DNA from 3 places in the Streptomyces sp. NPDC101118 genome. Region 3 is predicted to be linked to each of the others. Evidence: riboswitches for the same ligand, from Rfam matches in the RefSeq annotation. Region 3 holds a riboswitch; each other region holds the start of a gene.
What was found. Region 3 has a riboswitch for thiamine pyrophosphate ahead of ACIQUQ_RS02620 (thiamine ABC transporter substrate binding subunit). Riboswitches for the same ligand answer to the same signal wherever they lie in the genome.
Positions count from the first base shown of each region.

Region 1: linked by a shared signal. The riboswitch ahead of thiC (phosphomethylpyrimidine synthase ThiC) and the one ahead of ACIQUQ_RS02620 (thiamine ABC transporter substrate binding subunit) in region 3 are both predicted to bind thiamine pyrophosphate.
Region 2: linked by a shared signal. The riboswitch ahead of thiO (glycine oxidase ThiO) and the one ahead of ACIQUQ_RS02620 (thiamine ABC transporter substrate binding subunit) in region 3 are both predicted to bind thiamine pyrophosphate.

Region 1 is NZ_JBIVZG010000013.1:56,122-66,296, forward strand. Features, by position in the region: gene ACIQUQ_RS21255 (IclR family transcriptional regulator) at 1-122, shown strand, start outside; gene ACIQUQ_RS21260 (SsgA family sporulation/cell division regulator) at 220-675, shown strand; gene ACIQUQ_RS21265 (YibE/F family protein) at 810-2,303, opposite strand; TPP riboswitch at 2,376-2,524, shown strand; gene thiC (phosphomethylpyrimidine synthase ThiC) at 2,518-4,299, shown strand; gene ACIQUQ_RS21275 (glycosyltransferase) at 4,402-5,511, opposite strand; gene ACIQUQ_RS21280 (hypothetical protein) at 5,800-6,921, shown strand; gene ACIQUQ_RS21285 (hypothetical protein) at 7,007-7,801, opposite strand; gene ACIQUQ_RS21290 (metallophosphoesterase) at 7,951-9,114, opposite strand; gene ACIQUQ_RS21295 (LacI family DNA-binding transcriptional regulator) at 9,321-10,175, opposite strand, start outside.
Region 2 is NZ_JBIVZG010000003.1:318,707-328,881, reverse strand. Features, by position in the region: gene metF (methylenetetrahydrofolate reductase [NAD(P)H]) at 1-820, opposite strand, end outside; gene thiE (thiamine phosphate synthase) at 951-1,604, opposite strand; gene ACIQUQ_RS07415 (Rv2175c family DNA-binding protein) at 1,676-2,041, opposite strand; gene ACIQUQ_RS07410 (NAD(P)/FAD-dependent oxidoreductase) at 2,122-3,294, opposite strand; TPP riboswitch at 3,483-3,595, shown strand; gene thiO (glycine oxidase ThiO) at 3,593-4,768, shown strand; gene ACIQUQ_RS07400 (RNA-guided endonuclease InsQ/TnpB family protein) at 4,716-6,026, opposite strand; gene thiS (sulfur carrier protein ThiS) at 6,158-6,358, shown strand; gene ACIQUQ_RS07390 (thiazole synthase) at 6,361-7,152, shown strand; gene pknB (Stk1 family PASTA domain-containing Ser/Thr kinase) at 7,619-9,544, shown strand; gene ACIQUQ_RS07380 (deoxyribonuclease IV) at 9,553-10,175, shown strand, end outside.
Region 3 is NZ_JBIVZG010000001.1:585,815-595,989, forward strand. Features, by position in the region: gene rpsB (30S ribosomal protein S2) at 80-964, shown strand; gene tsf (translation elongation factor Ts) at 1,100-1,936, shown strand; gene pyrH (UMP kinase) at 2,093-2,872, shown strand; gene frr (ribosome recycling factor) at 2,922-3,479, shown strand; gene ACIQUQ_RS02610 (phosphatidate cytidylyltransferase) at 3,479-4,546, shown strand; gene rlmN (23S rRNA (adenine(2503)-C(2))-methyltransferase RlmN) at 4,721-5,833, shown strand; TPP riboswitch at 5,853-5,963, shown strand; gene ACIQUQ_RS02620 (thiamine ABC transporter substrate binding subunit) at 6,048-7,148, shown strand; gene ACIQUQ_RS02625 (ABC transporter permease) at 7,217-8,824, shown strand; gene ACIQUQ_RS02630 (ABC transporter ATP-binding protein) at 8,824-9,852, shown strand; gene ACIQUQ_RS02635 (hypothetical protein) at 9,900-10,175, opposite strand, start outside.

The DNA of each region.
Region 1 (10,175 bases), on a different contig from region 3:
CGGCAACCATGGCGATTTCCCTCCCTCTCCACCAGCAAGACCGATTGCTCTATGCGGTTGATCGGCTACGGAGTGAAGTAGGCGCGCTGTTGAGCACGCTCTCGTTCTCTATCAGTATCTGAAAACTCACTCCTTGTGATCCGATGGCGCTTCCACCACCCTTGTCAAGAGGGCCCTGGGGGATCATTCCTGGCCACTTCCACAACAGCGGGGTAGGCAATGCGCGAGTCGGTACAGGCAGAAGTCATGATGAGCTTCCTCGTTTCCGAGGAGCTCTCGTTCCGGATCCCGGTGGAGCTCCGGTACGACGCTCGTGACCCCTACGCAGTTCGCCTGACCTTCCACCTTCCCGGCGACGCGCCCGTGACCTGGGCGTTCGGCCGGGAGTTGCTTCTCGACGGCATCAACAAGCCGTGCGGTGACGGCGATGTACACATCGCCCCCACCGATCCAGAGGAGCTGTCCGATGTCCACATCCGGCTCCAGGTCGGCAGCGACCGAGCCCTGTTCCGGGCCAGTGCGGCCCCTCTGGTCGCGTTCCTCGACCGGACCGACCGGCTGGTGCCGCTCGGTCAGGAGCGCAACCTCGGCGACTTCGAGGAGAACCTCGACGACGCCCTCGACAAGATCCTTGCCGAGACGCGTACGCAGCAGAACGAGCAGAACGCGGGCTGAACCACGGCCGGCGGGAACCGGCCCGTACGCGTGCGTCCCGAGCGGTACGCGTACGACGAGCGACCCTCAGCGTGCCGACGCGCTGAGCCGCCCGGTCCCCATCCCGTGATCCGCCCGTCCGCAACGACGGTCACTCAGCGCTTACGGCGACGACCCCGTCCGCCGGTTCGTCCCGGCCCCCCGGCCGGAGCCGCGGACGGGGATGCCGGCCGGTCGGCCGAAACCACCAGTGCGGCCAGCGCCGTCGTCACCGGCACCGACGCCACGAGCCCGATCGAGCCCACCAGGGTCCGTACGATCTCCTCGGCCACCAGCTCGCTGTTGGCCACGGAACCCACACTGCTCTGTGCGATCGAAAACAGCAGCAGCAGGGGCAGGGCCGCGCCGGCGTAGGCGAGCACCAGCGTGTTGACCACCGAGGCGATGTGGTCGCGGCCGATCCGGATGGCCGCGCGGTACAAGGCCCGTGGCCCCATCGTGGGGTCCGCCGCGTGCAGTTCCCAGACGGCCGAGGTCTGCGTGACGGTCACGTCGTCGAGCACGCCCAGGGACCCGATGATCACACCTGCCAACAGCAGGCCGCTCATGTCGATCTCCGGGTAGAGGCCGTGGATCAGACCCGTGTTGTCGTCCGTGTTCCCGCTCAGGAACGCCGACCCGATGAACCCGGACCCGAGCACGCCGATCAGCAGCAGCGAGACCAGGGTGCCGAGCACCGCGACCGAGGTGCGGGCCGTCACGCCGTGGCACATGTAGAGCGCGATCAGCATGATGGCGCTCGCCCCGACCACCGCGACGACCAGCGGGTTCGACCCCTGGAGGATCGCCGGCAGGATGAAGAGGACCAGCACGGCGAAGCTGACGGCGAGCGCCACCAGCGCGAACACCCCGCGCATGCGCCCCACCAGCACCACGGCCAGCGCGAAGATGCCGGCGAGCAGCGCCAGGGGCAGCTCACGGTTCACGTCGACCACCGAGTACTGGAGGTCGCGGGGGGCGTCCGGCGCGTACGCGACCACGACCTCCTGACCCTCGCTCAACTGCCGCGGTGCGCCAGGCTGGACGATCTCCAGGAACGTACGCCCCTTGTCGGGACCGGTGGTGACCTCGATGGTCGCCTTCGCGCACTGCCCGGTCTGCGCCTGCTGCGCCTCGCGCCCCTCGGGCGTGGAGGTGTCCCCGGTGGGCGGCACCTGGGCGACGTTGACCTCCTTGCAGTCCACCCGCTGGAGCGTGGCGACCCGCCCCTCCTGCGTCTGGCGGTCGAAGCCGACGCCGGTGCGTTCGTGCGCGGGTGCGCCGCCGGGCCACAGCACGACCAGGCCCACCACCACCGCGGCGGCGAAGGGGATCAGCACGGCGGCGATGACCTTGCGCAGGTGCTTCGAGACGGGGGCGGCCGGGCCGTGCCCGTGCGAGTGCCCGCCGTGCGAGTGCCCGCCGCCGTCTCCGCCGTGACCGCCGCCGTGCCCGCCGCTCCCTGCGTGCCCGTGCCCGTGCCCGTGCCCGCCGGCGTCGTACGCTCCGTGCCCGAAGTCGTGCTCGCCCGGCCCCCCGTAACCCTCTGCGGGGCCAGGGTGGCCGGTGTGGTCATGGGGGTCGACGGGAGGCTGCGGCGGTGTGGTCACCGGCCGATCATCGCAAGAGTTGGGGGGGCCCACTGTTCAGCGCGCCACAGATGACGCTAGCGTGGGGGCACCTTTGCACAACGCGGGAGCTCGGAGCACCGGGCTGAGAGGGCGCTGATCACCGTACGCGCGTCGAAGATGACGGGTACGGGAGGAGGCTGCGTCGACCGCCGAACCTGTTACCGGGTAATGCCGGCGTAGGGAGATAGGTCTCATGACCATTCAGGATGCACGCACGCCTGCCACCAGCCAGGACGGCCAGAGCGAGCGCCAGCCGGGCTGGCACAAGGGCTACGTCGCGGGCTCCCGCCCCGACATCCGCGTGCCGGTTCGACAGGTCCACCTCACCAACGGCAAGGACGTGACGCTCTACGACACGTCCGGCCCGTACACCGACCCGCAGATCGAGACCGACGTCCGCCGCGGCCTGCCGCCGCTGCGCGAGAACTGGATCATCGGCCGCGGCGACACCGAGGAGTACGCGGGCCGTCCCGTGCGCCCCGAGGACGACGGCATCAAGCACACCTCGCCCCGCGGCGGCCTCAAGAACCTCGACGCCGTCTTCCCGGGCCGCCCGCGCCTGCCGCGCCGCGGCCGCGACGGCCAGGCCGTCACGCAGCTCGCGTACGCACGCCGCGGTGAGATCACCCCGGAGATGGAGTACGTCGCGATCCGCGAGAACGTCTCCCCCGAGGTCGTCCGCGAGGAGATCGCCGCCGGCCGCGCGGTGCTCCCGGCGAACGTCAACCACCCGGAGATCGAGCCGATGATCATCGGCAAGAAGTTCCTGGTGAAGGTCAACGCCAACATCGGCAACTCCGCGGTGACCTCCTCCATCGAGGAGGAGGTGGAGAAGATGACCTGGGCCACCCGCTGGGGCGCCGACACGGTCATGGACCTCTCCACCGGCCGCAACATCCACACCACCCGTGAGTGGGTGCTGCGCAACTCCCCCGTCCCGATCGGCACCGTGCCCCTCTACCAGGCCCTGGAGAAGGTCGACGGCAAGGCCGAGGAGCTGACCTGGGAGATCTACAAGGACACGGTCATCGAGCAGGCCGAGCAGGGCGTCGACTACATGACCGTCCACGCCGGCGTGCTGCTGCCGTACGTGCCGCTCACCGCGCGCCGCAAGACCGGCATCGTCTCGCGCGGCGGCTCGATCATGGCCGCCTGGTGCCTCGCGCACCACAAGGAGAACTTCCTCTACACGAACTTCGAGGAGCTCTGCGAGATCCTGGCGGCGTACGACGTCACGTACTCGCTCGGCGACGGCCTGCGCCCCGGCTCGATCGCGGACGCCAACGACGCCGCGCAGTTCGCCGAGCTGAAGACGCTGGGCGAGCTGAACACGATCGCCAAGCGTCACAACGTACAGACGATGATCGAGGGCCCGGGCCACGTCCCGATGCACAAGATCAAGGAGAACATCGACCTCCAGCAGGAGATCTGCGAGGAGGCGCCGTTCTACACGCTCGGCCCGCTGACCACGGACGTCGCGCCCGCGTACGACCACATCACCTCGGGCATCGGCGCCGCGATGATCGCCTGGTGGGGCACCGCGATGCTCTGCTACGTCACGCCCAAGGAGCACCTGGGCCTGCCGAACCGGGACGACGTCAAGACCGGCGTGATCACCTACAAGATCGCCGCGCACGCCGCCGACCTGGCCAAGGGCCACCCGGGTGCCCAGGAGTGGGACGACGCGCTGTCCGACGCGCGCTTCGAGTTCCGCTGGGAGGACCAGTTCAACCTGGCCCTCGACCCGGACACCGCCCGCGAGTTCCACGACGAGACGCTTCCGGCCGAGCCGGCCAAGACCGCGCACTTCTGCTCGATGTGCGGTCCGAAGTTCTGCTCCATGAAGATCTCGCAGGACATCCGGCGGGAGCACGGCGGGGACCTGAAGGCCGAGGAGATCCAGGCGGGCATGGCGGAGAAGTCCGCCGAGTTCGCCGCCGCGGGCAACCGCGTCTACCTGCCGCTGGCCGACTGACCCACCGGCCGCCGCAGCCGCACGGACGGACCCGCGACCCTATGGGGGGAGTCGCGGGCCCGTCCGGCGTTCCGTTTCCGGGTGGGACGGCGCGTACGCCGCTCAGGCGACGGTCTGGTACGCCGAGCCTAGCTTCGCGCGGGCGAAGTCGCGGTTCGCGGTGACCCGTTCGCGCTGGTCCGCCGGCAACAGACCGTCGGCGAGGAGCCGTTCGCAGCACTCCAGGCACTCCTGGTACTCGCCGGTCCAGTAGGCGGCGACGGCGAGCTCGTCGAGCGCGCGCCAGTCGTGCCACGCGAACTCCACGAACAGGATGTCCTCAGGCCGCTGGACGGCCACCGCACGGCGGGCGAACATGTGGGCCAGCGGCCAGCGCCCCTCGAGACGGCACAGCCGGGCGAGGTCGCCGATGGCCTCGGCGCGGGTGGGCCGGCTCTCGTACGCACGCAGGTAGCGGTCCATGACCTCGGCCGCCGGCCGCTCCAGCTCGGTGGCGAGCCGGGCGGCGTACACCTGGGCGAGGTACGTCTCCTCGACCCAGCCGCCCATGGTCACGCGGTGGTCGTAGGCGGCCAGCGACTTCTCCTTCTCGCCGGCGTCGCGCCAGCTCTGGGCCAGGTAGAAGGCGTACCGCGCGTTGTCGGGCTCCTTGGCGAGCCCTTCCTCCAGGATCTTCGCGTCACGGAGGTACTTCTCCCGCTCGCCGCCCTGCCGCTGCCGGGCGCCGCCGCCCACGATGAGCAGGTTGATCCCCTCGAGCACGTCCTTGCTGTGCGGTCCGCCGCAGTCGAGGTACTCGTGGAGCACCCCGACGTAGCGCCAGGGCAGCCGGGTCGCGACGAGCGTGTGCCGCCAGTGGATGATCGGGCCGTGGTGCACCGCCAGCTGGTACGCGTCGTGGGTCAGCTCCGGCATGCGGAAGCCCGGCTCGATGCGCATCTCGTCGTCGGCGTCCATGAACAGCAGGTAGTCGGCACGGTCGCCGGCGAGCTCGATGGCCTCCGTGCGGCTGCCGTCGAAGCCCCGCCACGGACGCTCGTACAGCTCGCCCGGCAGGTCGGCGAAGTACTCCCGGATGACGTCCTGGGTGCCGTCCGTGGAGCCCGTGTCGACGATCACCCACGTGTCGATCAGGGGGCGCACCGACTCCAGGCACTTCCGGATGGTCGGTGCCTCGTTCTTGACGATCATGTTCAGGCAGACTGTGCTCAAGGGTCCCGTCCACGGTGTGCGGGCCGCCGTACGGGCGGCCGGGCCGGCGTCGGACCGTGACCGTAGTGACCCTCGTGACGCCGTTGTCCACGGCTCGCCGAAAGCGCTACTGCGTCTGCGGGCGGGAACACACCCTCGGGTGGGTGTCTGCTAGCCCGAAGTGTTGACGTACGCATCCGGCCACTCAAGTGGTAGTGCTTAATGTCCGTTTTCTCCGGAGGAAGCTCGAACCCGCGACCGGGACGTCACCCGTTCCGGCGGCAGATCCTTTCCGAAGGAGCGTTTTTGATGAGTCGTGAGCGCAGGACCACGCAGCTGGGTCCCGTTCCCTGTACCCGGGGCTGGCAGGTGGGCGGTGCCCTGGCCTCCCTCTCTCTCGTGCTGGTGGGCCTCGCAAGCCCCGCCGTGGCCGCGGCCAACGCGATCACCCCGCAGGTGAGCGCGGTCGCGCCGGCGGGTGGCGGCGGCGACTGCAAGGAGGAGCGTCCGCACGAGAAGCCGCGCCACGGCAAGCCGCTCGCCCGCCACCTGCTGGACAAGTACCTGCACGGGCAGGACCACGACGACCACGACGAGTACGTGCGTGGCGGCGGCGGCGACGACAAGTGCAAGGGCGCCACGGGCGCCACCGGTCCCACGGGCCCGACCGGTCCGACCGGTCCCACGGGTGCGACCGGAGCTCCGGGTGGCGGCGCGACCGGTGCCACCGGTCCGACGGGTCCGACCGGCGCGACGGGCGAGCAGGGTGAGCCCGGAACGCCGGGCGGACCGGGCGCCACGGGTGCCACCGGTGCCACGGGTCCGACGGGCGCCACTGGCCCCACCGGCGATGGCCAGGGCCCGACGGGCGCCACCGGCGCGACCGGCGGGACGGGCCCGACCGGCCCGACCGGCCCGACGGGTGCGACCGGCGCCGACGGCACCGGCACCCCGGGCGCGACCGGCGCCACGGGCGCCACCGGCCCGACGGGTCCGACCGGCCCGACGGGTGCCACCGGCGCGACCGGTGCCGCGGTCTGCCAGGACGTCGATGCGTACAACCCGAATGACTCCGAGGAGGTCAAGGCGGTCCTGACCCCCTCGACCGCCTACGCGGGCATCCGTCGCATCCAGCCTGACAACAGCGCCTACTTCTGGGTCGACCTGGGTGCTGCGGACGACTTCCCGTCCGACGCCTGCGGCATCTCTGTCGCGTCCCAGGCGAACGACGTCTCCGTCGAGGTGCTGACCGAGTCCAACCAGCTCTGGGAGATCACCTGCCGTCGGGTCAACACCATGGGCAACCGCAGCCTCACGTGCGACAGCGCCTGGACCCAGGTCACGTCGTACCCGCCCACCCTCGCGCAGCGGTTCGGTGACAAGCCGCTCCTCAAGACCCAGCAGGGTCACGCGGTCAACAAGGTCGCCTGAGCGGCCACGACACGCTAGTCCGTGGCGTACCTGACACCAGTGGGTACGCACACGGGACCCCCGCGGCCCGGGCCGCCGCCGGACGCTAGTCCGGCCGGCGGTCCGGGCCGCCGAAGTCCGGGCTCGTGAAGTCGGGACTGGTGTAGCTCGGGCGGGGGGTGGGGTCTTCGCCCGCCGGGGAGGTGAAGTCCGGCCGCGTGTAGCCGAGGCTCGGCATCCGGCCCGACGGGCGGTACGAGGACGGGGCCGCCGGATCCCTCGGGTCGGCCAGAGCGTCCCGCAGGAACGGCAGCACCCCCCGCTCCAGCAGCGCGTTCAGCCAGGCCTCCCGCGCGCGGGCCAGTTCCTCCGGTACGGCGTCGAGGTCCTCCGCCACGACCTCGGTGGAACTGTTCCGCACCGCGGTCACCAGCAGCCCGACCGCGGCGACCAGGATCGCGATCACGGTCAGCCCGCCGAACAGCCAACCGGCCGTCAGCATCGTCCGGGCGAACGCGGGTTCGGGGTCCAGGAGCTTCAGGAAGTACCCGACCAGCAGGAATATCAGCATGGCCGTGAAGGACAGCACCGGTGCCAGTACCGCCACCACCGCGCTGGCCCCGGCCCCGCCGGTGCCGTCGTCGGTGACCCGCGGTTCCTGGCGTGCCGGGTCGCGCAGGTCTTCCCGTACCTTCACGAAGTGCTCGTACTCGGGAGCCGCCGCGGTGGTCAGGATGCCGGTCGCGTTGAGTGCCATCGTGCGCAGCTGTTCTGCGTTCAGCCGTTCGCCGACGGAGGCCAGGTCGGGCCGCTCGGACGCGGTGCGGAGCACCTCGTCCAGCAGGCGCAGGAACTCGGGCCGGTCCTCGGTCAGCAGGTGCGGAGCGCTGGTCATGTGCATCCCCCGATGCTCCGTCGGCGCCGGTTTGCCCGCGTAGACAGGAAGGTCCGGCGGAAACGGAGGAGAGCCTGCTACGGATAGAGCGATGGTAGAGCGCCCACGTGGTGCCGTGACAGGGGCTTTCGGTAAATACCCCGGACGGTGAACGGTCAGTCGCGCAGCGGAAGTTCGACGACCAGCAGCTTTCCGGCCATGGTCACCCCGCCGTCCATCGCGATGGCGAGCCCGTCGGCGTACACGTGCGGCCCCTCGACGGTCGGGCCGTCCGAGTCCTCGCCGTCCTCCGAGCCGACCTCGCCGAGGAGGTACGGGATGGGGCTGTGCCCGTGCACGATGCGCGAGCCGCCGTAAGTGGCGAGCAGCCTGCGGACCTCACCGGGGCCGGACTCCTCGTCGCGGAAGCTGAAGCGCTTGGTGAACTTGCGGAACAGGTCCCAGCACTCGTTGGCGTCGTTGCGGTTGAGGGCCTGCTTGACGGTGTCGTTGACCGCCTCGACGGAGTCGCCGTAGTCGAGGTACGCGATCGTGTCCGAGTGGAGGAGCAGGTGGTCGTCGACCACGGCGGCCGCGTCGAGCCGGGACATCCACTGGAGGTGGACGTCCTCCAGGCGCTCCATGTCGGTGCGCTGGCCGCCGTTGAGCAGCCAGGCGGCCTGGAAGGTGGCGGTGCCGGCGCCGGAGCTGACCGGGGTGTCGCCGAACCGCTTGGCGCCGATGAGCAGCAGCTCGTGGTTGCCCATGAGGGCCTTGCAGTAGCCGCCAGCCGCGGCGGCCTCGGCGGAGAGGCGCATGACCAGGTCGATCACACCGATGCCGTCAGGGCCGCGGTCGGTGAAGTCGCCGAGGAACCAGAGCCGGGCGTTGCCCGCGGCCCAGTGGCCCTCGGAGTCGGTGAGGCCCTTGGCGCGGAGTTCGGCGACCAGCTCGTCGAGGTAGCCGTGTACGTCGCCGACGACCCACAGGGGGCCGGGGCCCCCCGGGCGCTCCTCGGGGACGTACTGGATCTGCACGGTGTCGCCGGGGCCGCCGGACGGGCGTGCGCCCTGCCCGATGACCGGGAGGTCGCGCTGGGTCGGGGTGTAGCCGTCCGGGTCCTCGGCGGGGGCCGCCGGGGAGGCCGGGTAGGCGTGGGGCTCCGGGGCCGCGGACCGCTGCACCGGCGCGGCTCCGGGGTGGTGTGCGGCGGGCTGCGCCGGATGGCCGGGGGTGCCGGCGTACGGATGGAACTCGGGGGTGTACTCGGCCGCGGGAACGCGGAAATCCCGGAGCGTCTCCGTCCGCATCGCGGGTCCCTGACCTGCCCCCTGAGCCATCGACCCCTCCACCACCTCGCGCTGCCGTGCACCTGCGGACCCTCCTGGCCGGAGGGTCCGTGATGTCGTGCGCCCATCATAGGAATGCAGCTCGCTCTGTGTGACGCACCAGGGGTGGTGAATCCTGGACGGACACGAACCGCGTTGGTTGTTTCTCCCGATTTGGGTGGTCTGGACGGGTGATCTTGTGGATCCGGGCCGCGTCTTCAGTCCCGTGCCGGGGATCGGGGCGGGCTGACCGTGGTACGGGGAGGCCTGCGCTGGGACGAAGTGCGGACGATGAGTTCGGTCGGTATCACCTGCTCGACCGGCCGGCCGGCGTCGACCCCCTCGATCGCGTCGATCAGCAACTGCACGACGGCGGTGCCGATGCGGCGCGGTTTGAGAGAGAGCGTGGTGATGGGCGGTTCGGTGTTCGCGTACACCGTGGACTCGCTGCAGCACACGAGCAGCAGGTCGTCGGGGACGCGCAGCCCGTACCGGCGGGCGGCGGCGAGCAGGTCGGTGCCGTTGGGGTCGAAGAGGCCGTATACGGCGTCCGGGCGGTCCGGGCGGGCGAGCAGCCGGTCGGCGGCGACCGCACCCGCGCACGGGTCGTGTGCGGGGTAGGACTCGTACACCGGATCCTGGCCGACGCGCGCGCACCAGTTGAGGTACGCGGTCGTCGAGAGCCGGGTGTACGTGTCGGTGGTCGTCCCGGTGAGCAGCCCGATCCGGCGGGCGCCCGCGGCGGCGAGGTGGTCGAGGAGGTCGAGTACGGCGGCCTCGTGGTCGTTGTCCACCCAGGCGGTGACCGGGAGGGAACCCGCCGGACGGCCATCCGAGACCACCGGCAGGCCCTGGCGGACCAGCTCGGTGACCACGGGGTCGTGGTCGGAGGGGTCGATCACCACGGTCCCGTCCAGCGCCACGTTCGACCAGACGTCGTGGCGGGAGGTCGCCGGGAGGATGACGAGCGCGTACCCGCGGGCGAGTGCTGCGGAGGTGGCGGCTCTCGCCATCTCCGCGAAGTACGCGAATTCCGTGAAGGTGAAAGGTTCATCCCCGTACGTCGTCACGGT
Region 2 (10,175 bases), on a different contig from region 3:
ACAGCAGCCGCGCGCAGAACTCCGTGGCGAACTCGATGCCAATGGAGCGTACAGCGGCCGGATCGTCCTTGACGGCGAGCATGCGCTCTTTCACGTCCTCCGGGAAGAGTGCGTTGCTCAGTTGGGGCAGCCGGTCGAGCTGCCTGATGCCGACAACTGGCATGACCTCGGGGATGATCGGGGTCTCGCAGCCGGCCGCCTCGACGCGGTCGCGCAGCCTCAGGTAGTTCTCCGGATCGAAGAACATCTGGGTGATCGCGTAATCCGCACCCGCGCGGCACTTGTCCACGAAGTGCCGGATGTCTGAATCCCAGTCGGAGGACCGGGGGTGCATGTCGGGGAAGGCCGCGACGCCGACGCAGAAGTCGCCGGACTCCTTGAGCAGCCGGACCAGGTCCGCCGCGTAGTGCACGCCCTCCGGGTGCGGCACCCACTCGCCCATCGGGTCGCCCGGCGGGTCGCCGCGCAGCGCCAGCATGTTGCGGATTCCCGCGTCCGCGAACTGGCCGATGACGTTCCGGAGCTCGGCCACCGAGTGGTCGACCGCGGTGAGGTGCGCGACCGGGGTCAGGGTGGTGTCGGCGGCGATCTCCTGGGTGGCCTTGACCGTGCCGCCCCGGGTGGAGCCGCCCGCGCCGTAGGTCACGGACACGAAGCTGGGGGCCACCGCCTCGACCCGGCGGAGGGCGTTCCAGAGGTTCCGGTTGCCCTTCTCCGTCTTGGGCGCCCAGAACTCGAACGAGTACGACGTACCGGACGCGAGCATGTCGCGGACCGTGCGTGCACGGTCGGTTCTGGTGGAAGCGGTGCCAAGGGCCATACGGGCAGGCTAGACAAACTCCATGATCACCCCAAGGCGCGTCCACCCCTCGGACACGTTTTTGGACACTTTGATGGACCAGAGGCCCTTGAGCACCGTCCGAACCGGAGGAACCGACGGTTCCGGTCGCTCAGAGGAGTCGGGCCCGCACCCGCTTGGCCAGGTCGGCGGCGGCCGCACCCGGGTCGTCGGCCTCGGTGATCGCACGGACCACGACCACCCGGGAGGCGCCGGCGTCCAGCACCTCGTCCAGGTTCCCGGCGTCGATGCCGCCGATGGCGAACCACGGCCGGTCCTGGCCGAGCGAGGCCGCGTACCGGACCAGGTCGAGGCCCGGGGCGTGGCGGCCGGGCTTCGTGGGGGTGGGCCAGCAGGGGCCCGTGCAGAAGTAGTCGACGCCCGGCTCGGCGGCGGCCGCGGCGACCTCGGACTCCGCGTGGCACGAGCGGCCGATCAGCACCCCTTCGCCCAGGATCGCGCGGGCGGCCGGGACGGGGATGTCCCCCTGGCCGAGGTGCAGCACGTCGGAGCCGATGGCGTGGGCGACGTCGGCGCGGTCGTTGACCGCGAGCAGCCGGCCGTGGCGGCGGGCGGCCTCGGCGAAGACCTGGAGGTGCTCCAGTTCCTCGGCGGCCTCCATGCCCTTGTCGCGCAGCTGCACGATGTCGACCCCGCCCGCGAGGACGGCGTCGAGGAACTCGGGGAGGTCCCCCTGGCGCTTGCGCGCGTCCGTGCACAGGTAGAGCCGGGCGTCGGACAGGGCGGCGCGGGCGTCGACGGACATGGAGGTACCCCCCGGGTGGGGCGGTGCACGGGCCGCTCGGGCCCGCACACCGCGTGGTGGTTCGGTTCGGATCAGACGGCGAGCGCCTGGGCGCGGCGCTTCACTTCCGTGCCGCGATTCTCACTCAGGGCCTGGGCCGGGGTGCCGGGCAGGGTCGGGTCCGCCGTGAAGAGCCACTCCAGCATCTCCTCGTCGGTGAAGCCGTCGTCCCGCAGCAGCGTGAGGGTTCCGGAGAGGCCCTTGACCACCTTGTCGCCGTCGATGAAGGCGGCCGGCACCTGGAGGGCGCGGTTCTCACCGCGGCGCACCGCGATCAGCTGGCCCTCCTTCACCAGCTGGCGGATGCGCGTCACCTCAACGTCCAGCATTTCGGCGATGTCGGGGAGGTAGAGCCACTCGGGGACGAGAGCATCGATCTTTGCGTCAATCTCGGTCACGGGACAAGCCTGCCATCCCGGACCGACAGCCGGTACCCGGGCGGTGCCGGAGGGGGTACGGCGAGCCGCACCCCCACCCGTCAGCGGGCGGCGGACTTCAGCGGGGCCGCGGCGTCGGCCACCCGGGCCGGGTCCACCGGGACCCCGCTCTCGATGAGCTTGCGGCCCTGCGCCAGGTCACGGGGCCGGCCCACGGCCAGCACCGCCACCAGGGCCTCGCCGCGCAGCCAGCAGGCGGACCAGGCGGCCTCGGCCGGGTCCCCGCGCCAGACCAGCGTGTCGCCCTCGGCGTGGTGGCCCGCGTACTGCACGAAGCGCCCGAACTGCTCCGACCAGAAGTACGGGACCGGATCGTAGGCCTGCGCCTCGCCGCCGGGCCCGGCCAGGATGTTCGCGGCCACCACCCGGGGGCCCTGGAGGGCGTTGTCCCAGTGGTGGACGACGAGCCGCTCGCCGTAGCGCGCCGACGGGAAGGAGGCGCAGTCGCCGACCGCGTACACGTCGGCCAACGAGGTGGCCAGGCGGTCGTCGGCGGTGACGGAGCCGTCCGCGCCGCGCTCGATGCCGGAGCCGTCGAGCCAGCCGGTGGCGGGCCGGGCGCCGATGCCCACGACCACGGCGCCCGCGGGCAGCTCGGTGCCGTCGGCGAGCACCACGGCGCCGGGGGCCACCTTGGCCACCCGGGCACCGGTCACCAGGCGGGCGCCGGCCTCGGCGTACCAGCCGGACATCGCTTCGGCGACCTCGGCCGGCAGCGCGCCGGCCAGCGGGCGGGGGGCCGCCTCGACCACGGTGACGGCGCAGCCGGCCTCGCGGGCGGCGGTGGCGAACTCGGCGCCGATCCAGCCGGCGCCGACCACGACGATGTCGTGCCGCTCGGTGATCACGGGCTTCAGCCGCTCGGCGTCGTCGAGGGTGCGCAGCAGGTGTACGCCGGGCACGCCCTCGGTGCCGGGGAGGGTGAGGGGCTCCGCCCCGGTGGCGAGGACCAGGGTGGCGTACGGGACCGGGCCCGCGGAGGTGTCCACCTCGTGGTCGGCGGCGCGCAGCCCGGTGACCTCGACGCCGAGGCGCAGCTCGATGCCGAGCCCCTGGAAGTCGACGTCGAAGGCGGAGTCCTCGGCCTTGCCGAGCAGCACCGCCTTCGAGAGCGGCGGCCGGTCGTACGGCTGGTGGGGTTCGGCGCCGAGCAGGGTCACCGGTCCCGTCCAGCCCTGTTCGCGCAGGGCCACGGCGGTCTGCACGCCCGCCATGCCCGCGCCGACGATGACGACGCCGTGCGCCGTGTCCTGGGTCTGACTCAGCTGATCGCTCACGCCGCACACCCTAACCACCTGACGGACCGTCAGGAAAGTCGGTGTCCTTCCGGGGCGGAGCGGCGCTCGCGGCGTGCTCGCGGGCGGCCTTACCCGCGCTCGCGGCCGGGGGATAGTCTGGCCACCGTACCTATCGCGGGAGCCCGGGCGGACCGGGCTGAGAGGGAGGCTGGCCGGCCTCCGACCGTACGAACCTGATCCGGGTCATGCCGGCGAAGGGAGGGGCTGGACGCCCATGCACTCATCTCGTAAGGGATCCGACGTCCTCGTCATCGGGGGCGGGATCATCGGCCTGGTCACGGCCTGGCGGGCCGCACGGCGCGGGCTGCGCACCGCGCTCGCCGACCCGCGGCCGGGCGGCGGCGCCGCCCAGGTGGCGGCCGGCATGCTCGCCGCCGTCACCGAACTCCACTACGGCGAGGAGACCCTGCTCGGGCTCAACCTCGCCTCCGCCGCCCGCTACCCCGAGTTCGAGGCGGAGTTGACCGAGGCGAGCGGCGGCCTGGACATCGGCTACCGCGCCTGCGGCACGCTGGCCGTGGCGCTGGACGCGGACGACCGTACGCACCTGCGCGAGCTGCACGCGCTGCAGCGGCGCTGCGGGCTGGAGTCGGAGTGGCTGACCGGCCGCGAGTGCCGCCGTCTGGAGCCGATGCTGGCACCCGGGGTGCGCGGCGGGCTGCGCGTCGACGGCGACCACCAGGTGGACCCGCGGCGGCTGGCCGCCGCCCTGGTCGCGGCCTGCGAGCGGGCCGGCGTGCTCTTCCACCAGACCTCCGTGGAGCGGCTGACCGTCACCGGCGACCGCGCCACGGGCGCCGTGCTCGACACCGGCGAGGAACTCTCCGCCGACCAGGTGGTACTGGCCGCGGGCAGCCACAGCGGACGGCTGGCAGGCCTGCCGCCGGAGGTCGTGCCGCCGGTCCGGCCCGTCAAGGGACAGGTGCTGCGGCTGACGGTGCCGGGGGCGTACGCGCCGTTCCTGACCCGCACGGTCCGCGCGGTGGTCCGCGGCAGCCACGTCTACCTCGTGCCCCGGGAGAACGGCGAGCTGGTCGTCGGGGCCACCAGCGAGGAACTGGGCTGGGACACCACCGTCACCGCGGGCGGGGTGTACGAACTCCTCCGCGACGCCCACGAGCTGGTGCCCGGCCTGACCGAACTCCCGCTCACCGAGACCCGGGCCGGCCTGCGCCCCGCCTCCCCCGACAACGCCCCGCTGCTGGGCCCCACGGAGCTGCCCGGCCTGCACCTGGCCACCGGGCACTACCGCAACGGCGTGCTGCTGACCCCCCTCACCGGCGAGGTGATGGCGGAGCTGCTGGCCACCGGTGAACTCCCGGAGGTGGCCCGCGCGTTCACGCCCCGCCGCTTCTCCCCCGCAGCAGTACGTGAGGAGTCCCTCGTTTGACGTCCTCCCCGCCCTGAAGGACGGGGATTCCCGCCTGGCTGCCGGTGGTCACCGGCTGGGCCTTCGGGTGGGTTCCCCGCTCGTCGGGCCGTGCCTGGCGTGGGATTTCCACTCCAGGTCTTACCGGCCCTCCAGGGGCGTTTAGCCTCTCCGCCTGCCCGGCGGCGAGGATCACACGCGACGCATTGAGGTCACGATCATGCTCGGTACCGCAGCCTTCGCACCGCCAGGTGCGCACGTGCAGCGGCTTCCTCCCGTCCACCACCCAGCACACCGAACACGTCTGGGAGGAGGGCAGCCAGCGCGCCACCGCACCCACGTGCCGGCCGCAGCGGGCGGCTTTCTCCTCCAGCACGCGCCGGAACATGCCCCACGCGGCGTCGTGGACGGACTTGGCGAGGCGGGTGCGTGCCAGGGCGGAGACCGCCAGGTCTTCGAGGTAGACCGCTTGGTTGTCGCGGAGCAGCCTCGAAGCGGTCTGGTGGCACCAGTCCCTGCGCGCATCGGCCACCCTCGCGTGAGCGCGGGCGACCTTGATCCGGGCCTTGGCCCGGTTCTTCGAACCCTTCGCCTTGCGGCTCAGGGTCTGCTGGGCCTTGCGCAGGCGCCGTTCGGCGCGGCGCAGGAAGCGCGGGTTGTCGATCACGTGCCCGTCGGAGAGCACGGCGTAGTGGGTCAGTCCCAGGTCGATGCCGACCTCGGCGTCGACCGGCGGCAGCTCCTGCGGGTCGACGTCCACGACGAAGCTGGCGTAGTACCGGCCCGCCCCGTCCTTGACCACCGTCACCGACGACGGGGAGGAAGGCAGGGGCCGGGACCAGCGGACCCGAACGTCACCGATCTTCGCGAGGTTCAGCCGACCGTTCTCCCACAGCCGGAACCCGTTCTCCGAGAACCGGACCGACTGCCGCGTCTCCTTCTTCGCCTTGAACACCGGCAGACCCACACGACGCCCGCGGCGCTTCCCCGACACCGACGCGAAGAAGTTCGCGTACGCCGCATCCAGGTCACGGAGGGCGGACTGGAGCGCGTCCACGGACACCTCCGCCAGCCATGCCCGCTCGGGCGTGCGCTTCGCCTCGGTGATCACCCGACGCGCCAGAACCCCGGTCGGGATCTTCGACCGGTCCGCCTGCCAGGCGGCCTTTCGGGCGGCGAGCGCATCGTTGAAGACCACCCGGGCGCAGCCGAACGTACGGGCCAGCGCAAGACGCTGAACCGCGGTCGGCTCGATCCGGAAGGAGTACCGCAGATGCACGCGCGCAACCTACCGGCCGCCACTGACAACTCCGCTCCGCCCAAGGGGCGAACCGGCTTTCCCTGCCCCGCTCCGCGGGAGCTTCACTTCCTCCCCGGCCTGACGGCCGGGGTATCCACGAAGGAGTCCCGATGACCGTGTCCGTGAACGGCGAACCCCGCGAGGTCGCCGCCGGGACCACGCTGGACGCGCTGGTCGCCACCCTGACCTCGGCCCCCTCCGGTGTGGCCGCCGCCGTCAACGAGACCGTGGTGCCGCGCGGCCAGTGGCCGGCGACGGCCCTGGGCGACGGCGACCGGGTCGAGGTGCTGACCGCGGTGCAGGGAGGCTGAGCATGTCGGACCTCTTCACCCTCGGCGGCCGGACCTTCTCCTCCCGCCTGATCATGGGCACCGGCGGGGCACCCAGCCTGGACGTACTGGAGCGGGCCCTGGTCGCCTCCGGCACCGAGCTGACCACGGTGGCGATGCGCCGCCTGGACCCCACGGTGCAGGGCTCGGTGCTCTCCGTGCTGTCCAAGCTGGGCATCCGGGTGCTGCCGAACACCGCCGGGTGCTTCACGGCCGGCGAGGCGGTGCTGACCGCGCGGCTGGCCCGGGAGGCGCTGGGCACCGACTGGATCAAGCTGGAGGTGGTCGCCGACGAGCGGACCCTGCTGCCGGATCCGGTCGAGCTGCTGGACGCCGCCGAGGTGCTGGTGGACGACGGGTTCACCGTCCTGCCGTACACGAACGACGACCCGGTGCTCGCGCGGAAGCTGGAGGACGCGGGGTGCGCGGCGATCATGCCGCTGGGCTCGCCGATCGGCTCCGGGCTCGGCATCCGCAACCCGCACAACTTCCAGCTGATCACCGAGCGGGCCGGCGTGCCCGTGATCCTCGACGCGGGGGCGGGCACGGCGTCGGACGCGGCGCTGGCGATGGAGCTGGGGTGCTCCGCGGTGATGCTGGCCTCGGCCGTGACGCGGGCCCAGGAGCCGGTGCTGATGGCCGGGGCGATGCGGGACGCCGTGTCCGCCGGGCGGCTGGCGTACCGGGCGGGGCGGATCCCTCGCCGGCACTTCGCCGAGGCGTCGTCCCCCGTGGAGGGCCGCGCCGCCCTCGACCCGGAACGCCCGGCCTTCTGACCGCCCCCGCCCCGGTGCGGGTCCCGTGCCGGGTGCGGGTCCCGTGCCGGTCCCGTGCCGGGTGCGGGTCCCGTGCCGGGTGCGGTGCGGGCCGTGTGCGGGTGCGGGTCGTTGCCCTGCGGGGCTTTCTCCCCGCCCCGCCCTTTCTCCGTTTCCCGGGGCTCCGCCCCGGACCCCGCTCCTCAAACGCCGGAGGGGCTGGAAATCAGCCTCGCCGGCGTTTGAGGCGCGGGGGTCTGGGGGCAGCGCCCCCAGTTTCGGGAAGGGGCGGGGTGGGGGAACGGCTCCGCGCAGCGGCAACGGAGCGCAGCCGCACCGCGCCCGGCACGGGACCGGCACCGCGCCCCCGGCAGGCAACGGCACGGGACCGGTACCGCGCCCCCGGCAGGCAACGGCACGTCACAGGTGTGCCGCAAGCCACGGGGACCCGGGCCGGGAGGCGAGGGGCCACTCGTAGAATTCCCTGGTGGATACGACCCTGGAAGACCCGCTCGTCGGGCGCGTGATCGACGGCCGCTACCGCGTCGATGCCCGCATCGCCGTCGGCGGCATGGCCACCGTCTACCGGGCCGTCGACACCCGGCTCGACCGCGTCCTCGCGCTCAAGGTGATGCACCCGGCGCTCGCCGCCGACGGCGCCTTCGTCGAGCGGTTCATCCGCGAGGCGAAGTCCGTGGCCCGGCTGGCGCACCCGAACGTGGTGGCCGTGTTCGACCAGGGCACCGACGGGCCCTACGTCTACCTCGCCATGGAGTACGTCAGCGGCTGCACCCTGCGCGACCTGCTGCGCGAGCGCGGCGCCCTCCAGCCGCGCGCCGCGCTGGACGTCCTGGAGCCGGTGCTCGCCGCGCTCGGCGCCGCCCACCGGGCCGGGTTCGTCCACCGGGACATGAAGCCGGAGAACGTCCTCATCGGCGACGACGGGCGGGTCAAGGTCGCCGACTTCGGCCTGGTCAGGGCCGTGGACTCGGTCACCAGCACCACCGGCGCGGTGCTCGGCACCGTCTCCTACCTCGCGCCCGAGCAGATCGAGAACGGCACCACCGACACCCGCGTGGACGTCTACGCCTGCGGCGTCGTGCTGTACGAGATGCTCACCGGCGGCAAGCCGCACTCCGGCGACACCCCGGCCCAGGTCCTGTACCGCCACCTGAACGAGGACGTGCCGCCGCCCTCGGCCGCGGTGGCCGGCATGCCGGTGGAACTGGACGAGCTGGTCGCCACCGCCACCGCGCGCAACCCCGACCTGCGCCCGTACGACGCCGTGATGCTCCTCTCGCAGGTGCGCGAGGCCCGCGCCGCCCTCAGCGACGCGCAGCTCGACGCGGTGCCGCCGCAGTCGCGCGCCGAGGCCCACAGCACCTCCGAGGACCGCACTGGCGTCGTCCCCCGGCCGGTCGCCGCGTCCGCACCCGCGGACGACGTGAGCCACACCACCCGCTTCGAACACCCGCCGGTGCCGCCCCTGCCGCCGGGGGCGCCGTCCCGCCCGTCCCCGCGGCGGCCCGCACGCGGCACGCTGATCGCCCTGGTGGGGGCGCTGTTGGTGCTCGCACTCGGCGCCGGCGTCTGGTACATCGGCGCCGGGCAGTTCACCCGCGTACCCAGCCTGCTCGGCAAGACCGAGGCGGAGGCCCGGGACCGGCTCGCCGAGGCGGGGCTCGACGTGGGCGACGTACGCCAGCAGTTCAGCGAGACCGTCGAGCGCGGCAAGGTGATCGGCACCGACCCCGCGCCCGGCGCGCAGATCCGGGGGAACGGCTCGGTGGCACTCGTGCTGTCCCGCGGCCCGGAGATCGTCACCGTGCCCAAGGTGAAGGGCCTCCCGCTGGAGCGGGCCAAGGCCGAGCTGGCCAAGGTGGGACTGGCCCCCGGCATGGTCAGCCAGGCGTTCAGCGGGGCGATCCCGCGCGGTTCGGTCATCGGCACCGACCCCGAGGCCGGCGAGAAGCGGGCCCCGGACACGGCCGTCGCGATCGTCGTCAGCAAGGGCGCCCCGGTGGACGTGCCCGGTGTGGTCGGCTCCCCGCTGGACGACGCCCGCTCCGCGCTGGAGGACCTGGGCCTCAAGGTGCAGGTCGCCACGGAGCAGATCAACTCCCCGCAGCCGCAGGGCACGGTGGCCAACCAGTCGGTGGCCGCGGGCGCCAAGGCCGCCACCGGCGACACCGTGGTGCTGACCGTCTCGAAGGGGCCGCGGATGGTCCCGGTGCCGGACGTCACGGGCCGGAACGTGGAGGACGCCAAGCGGGCCCTGAAGGAGGCCGGCTTCGAGGTGAAGGTGGAGAAGCCGTTCATCTCCTTCAGCGACGACGTGGCGAGCCAGTCGGTCAAGGGCGGCACGACGGCACCCGAGGGCAGCACGATCACCATCAGGATCAAGGGACTGTGACGACAGCACTGCGCAACCCAGTGGGCGGGCACGTGCCCGTCGCCGGCGGGCTCGACCGCGTCGGGCTGACCTACGCGCGGGAGATGGGGGCCGAGACCGTACAGGTCTTCGTCGCCAACCCGCGCGGCTGGGCCACCCCCACGGGCAACCCGGCCCAGGACGAGGCGTTCCGCGCCGCCTGCGCCGACGAGGGGATCCCGGCGTACGTGCACGCCCCGTACCTGATCAACTTCGGCTCGCACACCCCCGCGACGGTCGAGCGGTCCGTGGAGTCGCTGCGCCACTCGCTCCGGCGCGGCCGGGAGATCGGCGCGCTCGGCGTGGTGGTGCACACCGGCTCGGCGACCGGCGGACGGCCTCGGGAGGAGGCGTTCGCACAGGTCAGGGAGCACATGCTGCCGCTGCTCGACGAGCTGACCCACGACGACGACCCGTTCCTGCTGCTGGAGTCCACGGCCGGGCAGGGCTTCTCGCTGTGCTCGCGGACCTGGGACTTCGGCCCGTACTTCGAGGCGCTGGACGCCCATCCGAAGCTGGGCGTCTGCCTGGACACCTGCCACATCTTCGCGGCCGGGCACGACCTGGCCGCGCCGGGCGGGACGAAGGAGACCCTGGACCTGCTGGTGGACAC
Region 3 (10,175 bases):
TCGTGGCACGGCGCGTCGGGGCGTCAGGCGCGACCGCCGTCCGGTGGTCGCGGTAACCGAGCAATCAAGGAGTACGGCCATGGCCGTCGTCACGATGCGGGAGCTGCTGGAGAGCGGCGTCCACTTCGGTCACCAGACCCGTCGCTGGAACCCGAAGATGAAGCGCTTCATCTTCACCGAGCGCAACGGCATCTACATCATCGACCTGCTCCAGTCGCTGTCGTACATCGACCGCGCCTACGAGTTCGTCAAGGAGACCGTCGCGCACGGCGGCTCCATCATGTTCGTCGGCACGAAGAAGCAGGCCCAGGAGGCCATCGCCGAGCAGGCGACCCGCGTCGGCATGCCGTACGTCAACCAGCGCTGGCTGGGTGGCATGCTCACCAACTTCTCCACCGTCTACAAGCGTCTGCAGCGCCTCAAGGAGCTCGAGCAGATCGACTTCGAGGACGTGGCCGCCTCCGGCCTCACCAAGAAGGAGCTCCTGGTCCTCTCCCGCGAGAAGGCCAAGCTGGAGAAGACCCTCGGTGGTATCCGCGAGATGCAGAAGGTGCCGAGCGCCGTCTGGATCGTCGACACCAAGAAGGAGCACATCGCCGTCGGTGAGGCGCGCAAGCTCCACATCCCGGTCGTCGCGATCCTCGACACCAACTGCGACCCCGACGAGGTCGACTACAAGATCCCGGGCAACGACGACGCGATCCGCTCCGTCACCCTGCTCACCCGCGTGATCGCCGACGCCGTCGCCGAGGGCCTCATCGCCCGCTCCGGCGTTGCCGCCGGTGACTCGAAGCCGGGCGACAAGACCGTCGGCGAGCCGCTGGCCGAGTGGGAGCGCGACCTGCTCGAGGGCGAGAAGAAGGCCGACGAGGCCCCCGCCGCCGCCGAGGCCCCCGCTGCCGAGGCCCCCGCTGCCGAGGCCCCCGCCGCCGAGGCTCCGGCCGCGGACGCCGAGCAGGCCTGACCCACTGAGAGAGCCCGGCGTTCACCTGCCGGGCACTCCCAGCACGGACGATGACGACGGGGGACGGTGCTCACAAGGCACCGGCCCCCGCCGTTCACCCGTAGATCTACGACTTCGAGAGAGAATCACAGACTCATGGCGAACTACACCGCCGCTGACGTCAAGAAGCTCCGCGAGCTCACCGGCGCCGGCATGATGGACTGCAAGAAGGCCCTGGACGAGTCCGACGGCAACGTCGACAAGGCCGTCGAGGCCCTGCGCATCAAGGGCCAGAAGGGCGTCGCCAAGCGCGAGGGCCGCTCCGCCGAGAACGGTGCCGTCGTCTCCCTGCTCGCCGACGACAACACCTCCGGTGTGCTCGTCGAGCTGAAGTGCGAGACCGACTTCGTCGCCAAGGGTGACAAGTTCCAGGCCGTCGCCGCCGACATCGCCAAGCACGTGGCCGCCACCTCCCCGGCGGACATCGCGGCGCTGCTCGCCTCCGAGATCGAGGCCGGCAAGACCGTCCAGGCGTTCGTGGACGAGGCCAACGCCAACCTCGGCGAGAAGATCGTCCTGGACCGCTTCGCGCAGTACGGCGACGGTTTCGTCTACTCCTACATGCACCGCACCATGCCCGACCTGCCCCCGCAGATCGGTGTCCTGGTCGAGCTGGACAAGGCCGACGCCAACCTCGCCAAGGGCGTCGCGCAGCACATCGCCGCGTTCGCCCCGAAGTACCTGGCCAAGGAAGACGTCCCGGCCGAGGTCGTCGAGTCCGAGCGCCGCGTCGCCGAGGAGACCACCCGCGCCGAGGGCAAGCCCGAGGCCGCCCTGCCGAAGATCGTCGAGGGTCGCCTCAACGGCTTCTTCAAGGACGCCACGCTCCTGGGCCAGCCCTACGCGCTGGACAACAAGAAGTCCGTCCAGCAGATCCTGGACGAGGCCGGTGTCACCCTGAAGCGCTTCACCCGCATCAAGGTCGGCATCTGAGTCCGTACGCGACGGACACCGGACCCCGGTAGGGTCTGAGGCAGTCGTCCGCGTTCGCGCCGGACGACCGCAGATCTGACGAGGAGGCCATTGCCGTACAGGGAACCGCAAGGACCCCGGCAATGGCCTTCTTCGTATGTGCACGAGGAGATCTCCATGAATCAGGGCGTGGACCCCCACACCGCTTCCGACGACAAGAGCGACCACGACAAGAAGGGCCGCCGCTTCATGCTGAAGCTGTCCGGCGAGGCCTTCTCCGGCGGCGGGGGACTGGGCGTCGACCCCGACGTCGTGCACGCGATCGCGCGCGAGATCGCGGCGGTCGTCCGCGACGGCGCCGAGATCGCCGTCGTCATCGGCGGCGGCAACTTCTTCCGCGGCGCCGAGCTCCAGCAGCGCGGCATGGACCGGGCCCGCTCCGACTACATGGGCATGCTCGGCACCGTGATGAACTGCCTCGCGCTCCAGGACTTCCTGGAGAAGGAGGGCATCGACTCCCGCGTGCAGACCGCCATCACCATGGGCCAGGTCGCGGAGCCGTACATCCCGCTGCGCGCCGTGCGCCACCTGGAGAAGGGCCGCGTCGTCATCTTCGGCGCCGGCATGGGCATGCCCTACTTCTCCACCGACACCACGGCCGCCCAGCGCGCCCTGGAGATCGACGCCGAGGCCCTGCTCATGGGCAAGAACGGTGTCGACGGCGTCTACGACTCCGACCCCAAGGCCAACCCCGACGCGGTCAAGTTCGACGCCCTCGAGTACGGCGAGGTGCTGGCCCGCGACCTCAAGGTCGCCGACGCCACTGCCATCACGCTGTGCCGCGACAACAAGCTGCCGATCCTCGTCTTCGAGCTGCTCGCGGAGGGGAATATCGCGCGCGCCGTCAAGGGTGAGAAGATCGGCACGCTCGTGAGCGACCAGGGCACCCGGGCCTGAGCGACCCACCCCGCCCGAACCATCCACTCAAGACATGCAGGAGCACGTGGTGATCGAAGAAATCCTCCTCGAGGCCGAGGAGAAGATGGAGAAGGCCGTCGTGGTCGCCAAGGAGGACTTCGCCGCGATCCGCACCGGCCGTGCGCACCCGGCGATGTTCAACAAGATCGTGGCCGACTACTACGGCGCGCTGACCCCCATCAACCAGCTCGCGTCCTTCTCGGTGCCGGAGCCGCGCATGGCCGTGGTGACCCCGTTCGACGCGAGCGCGCTGCGCAACATCGAGCAGGCCATCCGCGACTCGGACCTCGGCGTCAACCCGAGCAACGACGGCCGCATCATCCGGGTCAACTTCCCGGAGCTCACCGAGGAGCGCCGCCGCGACTACATCAAGGTCGCCCGCGGCAAGGCCGAGGACTCGAAGGTCTCCATCCGCTCCGTGCGCCGCAAGGCCAAGGACGCCCTCGACAAGCTCGTGAAGGACAAGGAGTCCGGCGAGGACGAGGTGCGCCGCGCCGAGAAGGAGCTCGACGACACCACCGCGAAGTACGTCGCGCAGGTGGACGAGCTCCTGAAGCACAAGGAAGCCGAGCTCCTCGAGGTCTGATGAACGACTCTTCCTGGGCGGCGGAGCCGGTACCGGCGGGTCCCGCATACGATGTGCTCGGAGGGCCGCAGACTCGGCCCATGCCCATCGTGCCCGACGCCGCCGGTCGAGACTTCGAAGACCGGGAACCACGCGACCGGGGGGCGGCTCAGCCGAGCGGCCCCCTGTTCCGCGACGAGACGCCGCCGCAGGAGCCCATGCCCACGCCCCCGCCCCAGGCCCCGCAGGAGGCCTCCTCCCCGCCGCCGAAGAAGCGTGCGGGGCGGGACCTGCGCGCCGCCATAGGGGTCGGCGTCGGCCTCGGTGCCGTGATCTTCGCCTCGCTGTTCATCGTGAAGGCGGTTTTCGTCGGCGTCATCGCGGTCGCGGTGGTCGTCGGGCTGTGGGAGCTCACCTCCCGGCTCCAGGAGCGCAAGGGCATCAACGCGCCCCTGGTCCCGCTCGCCGTCGGCGGCGCCGCGATGGTCGTCGCCGGGTACGTGCGCGGGGCCGAGGGCGCCTGGGTCGCGATGGCCCTGACCGCGCTCGCCGTGCTCGTGTGGCGGATGACGGAGCCTCCCGAGGGCTACCTGAAGGACGTCACGGCCGGCGTCTTCGCCGCGTTCTACGTGCCGTTCCTCGCGACCTTCGTGGCGATGCTGCTGACCGCCGACGACGGCCCGCAGCGGGTGCTCACCTTCCTGGTCCTGACAGTGGTCAGCGACACCGGGGCGTACGCGGTGGGCTGGCGCTTCGGCAAGCACAAGCTCGCCCCGCGGATCAGCCCCGGGAAGACCCGGGAGGGACTCCTCGGTGCCGTGGCCTTCGCGATGGCGGCCGGTGCGCTGTGCATGGAGTTCCTGATCGACGGGGGCAGCTGGTGGCAGGGTCTGCTGCTGGGCCTCGCGGTCGCGGTCAGCGCCACCCTGGGCGACCTCGGTGAGTCGATGATCAAGCGGGACCTCGGCATCAAGGACATGGGCACGCTGCTGCCCGGTCACGGCGGGATCATGGACCGGCTGGACTCGCTGCTGCCCACCGCACCGGTGGTGTGGCTGCTGCTGGCGCTCTTCGTGGGCACCGGCTGAGCCGTCCCGGGTATCCTGGAAGGCGCGTCACTCCCGAGTGGCGCGCCTTTCTCGTCCCCCGCGAGCCGCGGGGGGACGCCCTGTGAGGTCTCCTGGCGCCGGTCGCGCCAATGCCATCGGCTCCGTTTTCCACGGAGGCCGGCCAGGCCTCGTCGCACTGAGGAGAAACCGATCATGGCCCGCCCCCTTCCGGGAGAACTGACCTTCGTCGCGCCCAAGGGGGCCAAGAAGCCGCCCCGGCACCTCGCCGACCTCTCGCCCGCCGAGCGGCGCGAGGCCGTGGCCGCGATCGGTGAGAAGCCGTTCCGCGCGAAGCAGCTCTCGCAGCACTACTTCGCCCGCTACGCGCACGACCCGGCCGAGTGGACCGACATCCCGGCCGCCGCGCGCGAGAAGCTCCAGCAGGAACTGCTCCCCGACCTGATGAGCGTGGTCCGGCACATCAGCTGTGACGACGACACCACCCGCAAGACCCTGTGGCGCCTGCACGACGGCACGCTCGTCGAGTCCGTCCTGATGCGCTACCCGGACCGGGTCACCATGTGCATCTCCTCGCAGGCCGGCTGCGGCATGAACTGCCCGTTCTGCGCCACCGGCCAGGCGGGCCTCGACCGCAACCTGTCCACCGCCGAGATCGTCCACCAGATCGTCGACGGCATGCGCGCCCTGCGTGACGGCGAGGTCCCGGGCGGCCCGGCCCGCCTGTCGAACATCGTCTTCATGGGCATGGGCGAGCCGCTGGCCAACTACAAGCGGGTCGTCGGCGCCATCCGCCGCCTGACCGACCCCGAGCCCGACGGCCTCGGCCTGTCGCAGCGCGGCATCACCGTCTCCACCGTCGGCCTGGTCCCGGCCATGCTGCGGTTCGCCGACGAGGGCTTCAAGTGCCGCCTCGCCGTCTCCCTGCACGCCCCCGACGACGAGCTGCGCGACACCCTCGTCCCCGTGAACACCCGCTGGAAGGTCCGCGAGGTCCTCGACGCGGCCTGGGAGTACGCCGAGAAGTCCGGCCGCCGCATCTCCATCGAGTACGCGCTGATCCGCGACATCAACGACCAGGCCTGGCGCGGTGACCTGCTGGGACGCCTCCTCAAGGGCAAGCGGGTGCACGTCAACCTGATCCCGCTCAACCCGACCCCCGGCTCCAAGTGGACCGCCTCCCGTCCGGAGGACGAGCGGGCCTTCGTCCAGGCCATCGCCAACCACGGCGTGCCGGTCACCGTCCGCGACACCCGTGGCCAGGAGATCGACGGAGCGTGCGGACAGCTCGCCGCCAGCGAGCGGTAACCTGGCCCCGTACATCTGCATATTCCGACAGGGGAGCGCCACAGCGCTGAGAGTGCGGGCACCGTCACGCCGCAGACCCTCTGAACCTCGCCCGGGTCATTCCGGGTAGGAAGTTCGGTCACCACTCAAGCTGTTGCGCCCTGCCCCGGCGTCCGCTCCCAGAGCGCCGGGGCGGGGCCGCGTCTTCTCCTGGTCACTCCAGGAGGAATGTTCCGTGAGCACCACCAAGAAGATGGCGGGCGCCGTGCTGGCCACCGCCCTGGGCGCGGCCGCGCTCGCAGGCTGCGGCAACGGCGACGAGAAGGACGGCGCGGCCCCGAGCGGTGAGCCCAAGTCCAAGACGGTCACGCTCGTCAGCCACGACTCCTTCAACGCCACCCCGGCCGTGCTGAAGGAGTTCGAGAAGCAGACCGGCTACACGGTCAAGGTCCTCAAGAGCGGTGACGCGGGCGCGGCCCTCAACCAGGAGATCCTCACCAAGGGCTCCCCGCGCGGCGACGTCTTCTTCGGCGTCGACAACACGCTGCTCTCCCGCGCCCTCGACAACGGCATCTTCGTCCCGTACGAGGCCAAGGGCCTGGCGGAGGTCCCCGAGCAGTACCAGCTCGACAAGGACCAGCACCGCGTCACCCCGGTCGACTCCGGCGACATCTGCGTCAACTACGACAAGAAGTACTTCGCCGACAAGAAGCTGGCCCCGCCGGTCACCCTCGACGACCTGGTCAAGCCCGAGTACAAGAACCTCCTGGTCACCGAGAACGCCTCGACCTCGTCGCCCGGCCTCGGCTTCCTCCTCGCGACCGTCGGCAAGTACGGCGAGGACGGCTGGAAGGACTACTGGACCAAGCTCAAGGCCAACGGCGTCGAGGTCGTCGACGGCTGGGAGCAGGCCTACAACGAGCGCTTCTCCGGCTCCGCGGGCGGCAAGAAGGCCAAGGGCGACCGCCCGCTGGTCGTCTCCTACGCCTCCAGCCCGCCGGTCGAGGTGCTGTACGGCGAGCCGCAGCCGGCCGTGGCGCCCACCGGCGTCTCCACCGGCACGTGCTTCCGCCAGACCGAGTTCGCCGGCCTGCTCCAGGGCGCGAAGAACGAGGCGGGCGGCAAGGCCCTGCTGGACTTCCTGATCGGCAAGAAATTCCAGGAGGACATGCCGCTCCAGATGTTCGTGAACCCGGTGGTCAAGGACGCGAAGCTGCCGGAGATCTTCACCAAGCACGGCGTGGTGATCGAGAAGCCGGAGACCGTCGCTCCGGACGCGATCGCCAAGAACCGTGAGCAGTGGGTCGGGGCATGGACCTCGCTCGTGCTGAAGTAGCGGAGGACGCGGTCCGGGAGGGGCCCGCGGGCTCCTCCCGGCGCGCCACGGCGGTGCGGCTGGGCCTGATGGCCCTGCCGCTCGCCTTCTTCGCGATCTTCTTCGCCTGGCCCGTGGCCGCGATCGTGGGCCGCGGGATCAAGACCGGCACCGGCTGGCAGTTCGGCCGGATCGGCGAGGTGCTCGCCCGGCCCGACATCGCCGGGGTGCTGTGGTTCACCACCTGGCAGGCGCTCGCCTCCACGGCGCTCACGCTGCTGATCGCGCTCCCCGGCGCGTACGTCTTCGCGCGCTTCGAGTTCCCCGGCAAGCAGCTGCTGCGGGCCGTGGTCACCGTCCCCTTCGTGCTGCCGACCGTGGTGGTGGGCACCGCCTTCCTGGCCCTGCTGGGCCGGGGCGGGATGCTGGACGAGCTGTGGGGCGTACGGCTCGACACCACCGTGTGGGCGATCCTCCTCGCGCACGTCTTCTTCAACTACGCCGTGGTGGTACGCACCGTCGGCGGCCTGTGGTCCCAGCTGGACCCGCGCCAGGAGGAGGCCGCCCGGGTGCTGGGCGCCGGGCGGTTCGGCGCCTGGCGGCGCGTGACGCTGCCCGCCCTCGCGCCTGCCGTGGCCGCCGCGGCCCTCATGGTCTTCCTCTTCACCTTCACCTCCTTCGGCGTCGTGCAGATCCTCGGCGGACCGGGGTACGCCACGCTGGAGGTGGAGGTCTACCGGCAGACCGCCCAGCTGCTGGACCTGCCGACCGCCGCCGTGCTCACGCTGGTGCAGTTCGCCGCCGTGGGCGCGATCCTCGCCGTGCACGCCGTGACGGTGCGCCGGCGCGAGACCGCACTCCGGCTGGTCGATCCCGCCCGCACGGCCCACCGGCCGGCCGGCTTCGGGCAGTGGGCGCTGCTCGGCGGGGTGCTCCTGACGGTCCTGCTGCTGATCGTGCTGCCCCTGGGCGTCCTGGTGGAGCGCTCCTTCGACGCTCCCGGCGGCTACGGCACCGATTTCTACCGGGCACTCCAGTCCTCCGACGGCGGCACCTTCCTCGTCCCGCCGCTGGAGGCGGTCTGGAACTCTCTCCAGTACGCGCTGGCCGCCACCGGCATCGCGCTGCTGATCGGCGGCCTGGCCGCGGCGGCGCTCACGCGGCGCGCCGGCCGCCTGGTGCGGGGCTTCGACGCCCTGCTGATGCTGCCGCTGGGCGTGTCCGCGGTGACGGTGGGCTTCGGGTTCCTGATCACGCTGGACGAGCCGCCGCTCGACCTGCGCACCTCCTGGATCCTGGTGCCGCTGGCACAGGCACTGGTCGGGGTGCCCTTCGTGGTGCGGACGATGCTGCCCGTGCTGCGTGCCGTGGACGGGCGGCTGCGGGAGGCGGCGGCGATGCTCGGCGCGTCGCCGCTGCGGGCCTGGCGGGAGGTGGACCTGCCGATGGTGCGGCGGGCGCTGCTGATCGCCGCCGGGTTCGCCTTCGCGGTGTCCCTCGGCGAGTTCGGGGCCACCGTGTTCATCGCGCGGCCCGACCGTCCGACGCTGCCGGTGGCCGTGGCGCGGCTGCTGGGGCGCGCGGGTGAGCTGAACTACGGGCAGGCGATGGCGCTGAGCACGATTCTGATGGGGGTGTGCGCGGTGTCCCTGCTGGTGCTGGAGCGGCTGCGGCCCGAGCGGTCCGGGGAGTTCTGATGACGTTGCTGGAACTGGACGCGGTGTCGGTCCGCTTCGGGACGCGGACGGTGCTGGACGCCGTGGACCTGGCGGTGGCCGAGCACGAGACCGTCTGTGTGCTGGGCCCGAGCGGGAGCGGCAAGTCCACGCTGCTGCGGGTGGTCGCCGGGCTCCAGCCCGCCGCCGGGCGCGTGCTGCTGGGCGGGGCCGACCAGAGCGGGGTCCCCGTGCACCGGCGCGGGGTCGGCCTGATGTTCCAGGACCACCAGCTGTTCCCGCAGCGCGACGTGGGCGGCAACGTCGCCTTCGGGCTGCGGATGCGCGGGGTCGGGCGGGCCGAGCGGGAGGCGCGGGTCGCCGAGCTGCTGGAGCTGGTGGGGCTGCCGGGTGCGGGGCGCCGGGCCGTCGCCTCGCTGTCCGGGGGCGAGCAGCAGCGGGTGGCCCTGGCCCGGGCGCTGGCACCGAGGCCGCGGCTGCTGATGCTGGACGAGCCGCTGGGCCAGCTGGACCGCGGGCTGCGCGAGCGGCTGGTGGTCGAGCTGCGGGGGCTGTTCTCCCGGCTCGGCACGACCGTACTGGCCGTGACGCACGACCAGGGCGAGGCCTTCGCGCTCGCCGACCGGGTGGTCGTGATGCGGGACGGGCGGATCGCCCAGGCGGGGACGCCGCTGGAGGTCTGGCAGCGGCCCGCCTCGGAGTTCGTGGCCCGCTTCCTGGGCTTCGACAACGTGGTGCCGGCCACCGTGACCGGTCCTGCTGCCGACACCCCCTGGGGCAAGGTCCCGGTGCCGGAGGGCTCCCCGGAAGGGGCCGGCCGGCTGCTGGTGCGGCCCGCGGGGGTGCGGCTGGTACGCCCTGACGAGGGCCTGCCCTGCTCCGTGGTCTCCCGTACGTTCCGGGGCACGCACGTCGCGCTCACCCTGCGGCCGGAGTGCGGGGGACCGGAGCTGGAGGCCGAGTGCGACCTGGCGTCCGCGGCGGACCCCGGCGCCCGGGTGGGCGTCGCCTTCACCCCGTCCGAGGTGGCCGTCCTCCCGGACGCCTAGGCCGGGTCTTTCGGATCAGGCCGGGTCCTGCGGATCCCGGGCCGGGCCTACGGCGCCGGTACCGGGACCCTGAGGTCGGTCGGGGGCTCCGCCGGTGCCGGGGTGTCGTGGTTGCCGTACCAGGCGACGGCCACCGCGCCCGCCACGGCCAGGGCGAAGCCCACGGCCGCGAGCCAGGCGAAGCCGGGCCGGGAGGCGTCGCCGAGCCAGAGGACGCCGATCGCGCCCGGGAGCACGGTCTCGCCGACGACCAGTGCCGCCGTGGCGCCGTTCACCGAGCCGATCTGCAGGGCCACCGTGTGCAGGTACATGCCGCCGACGCC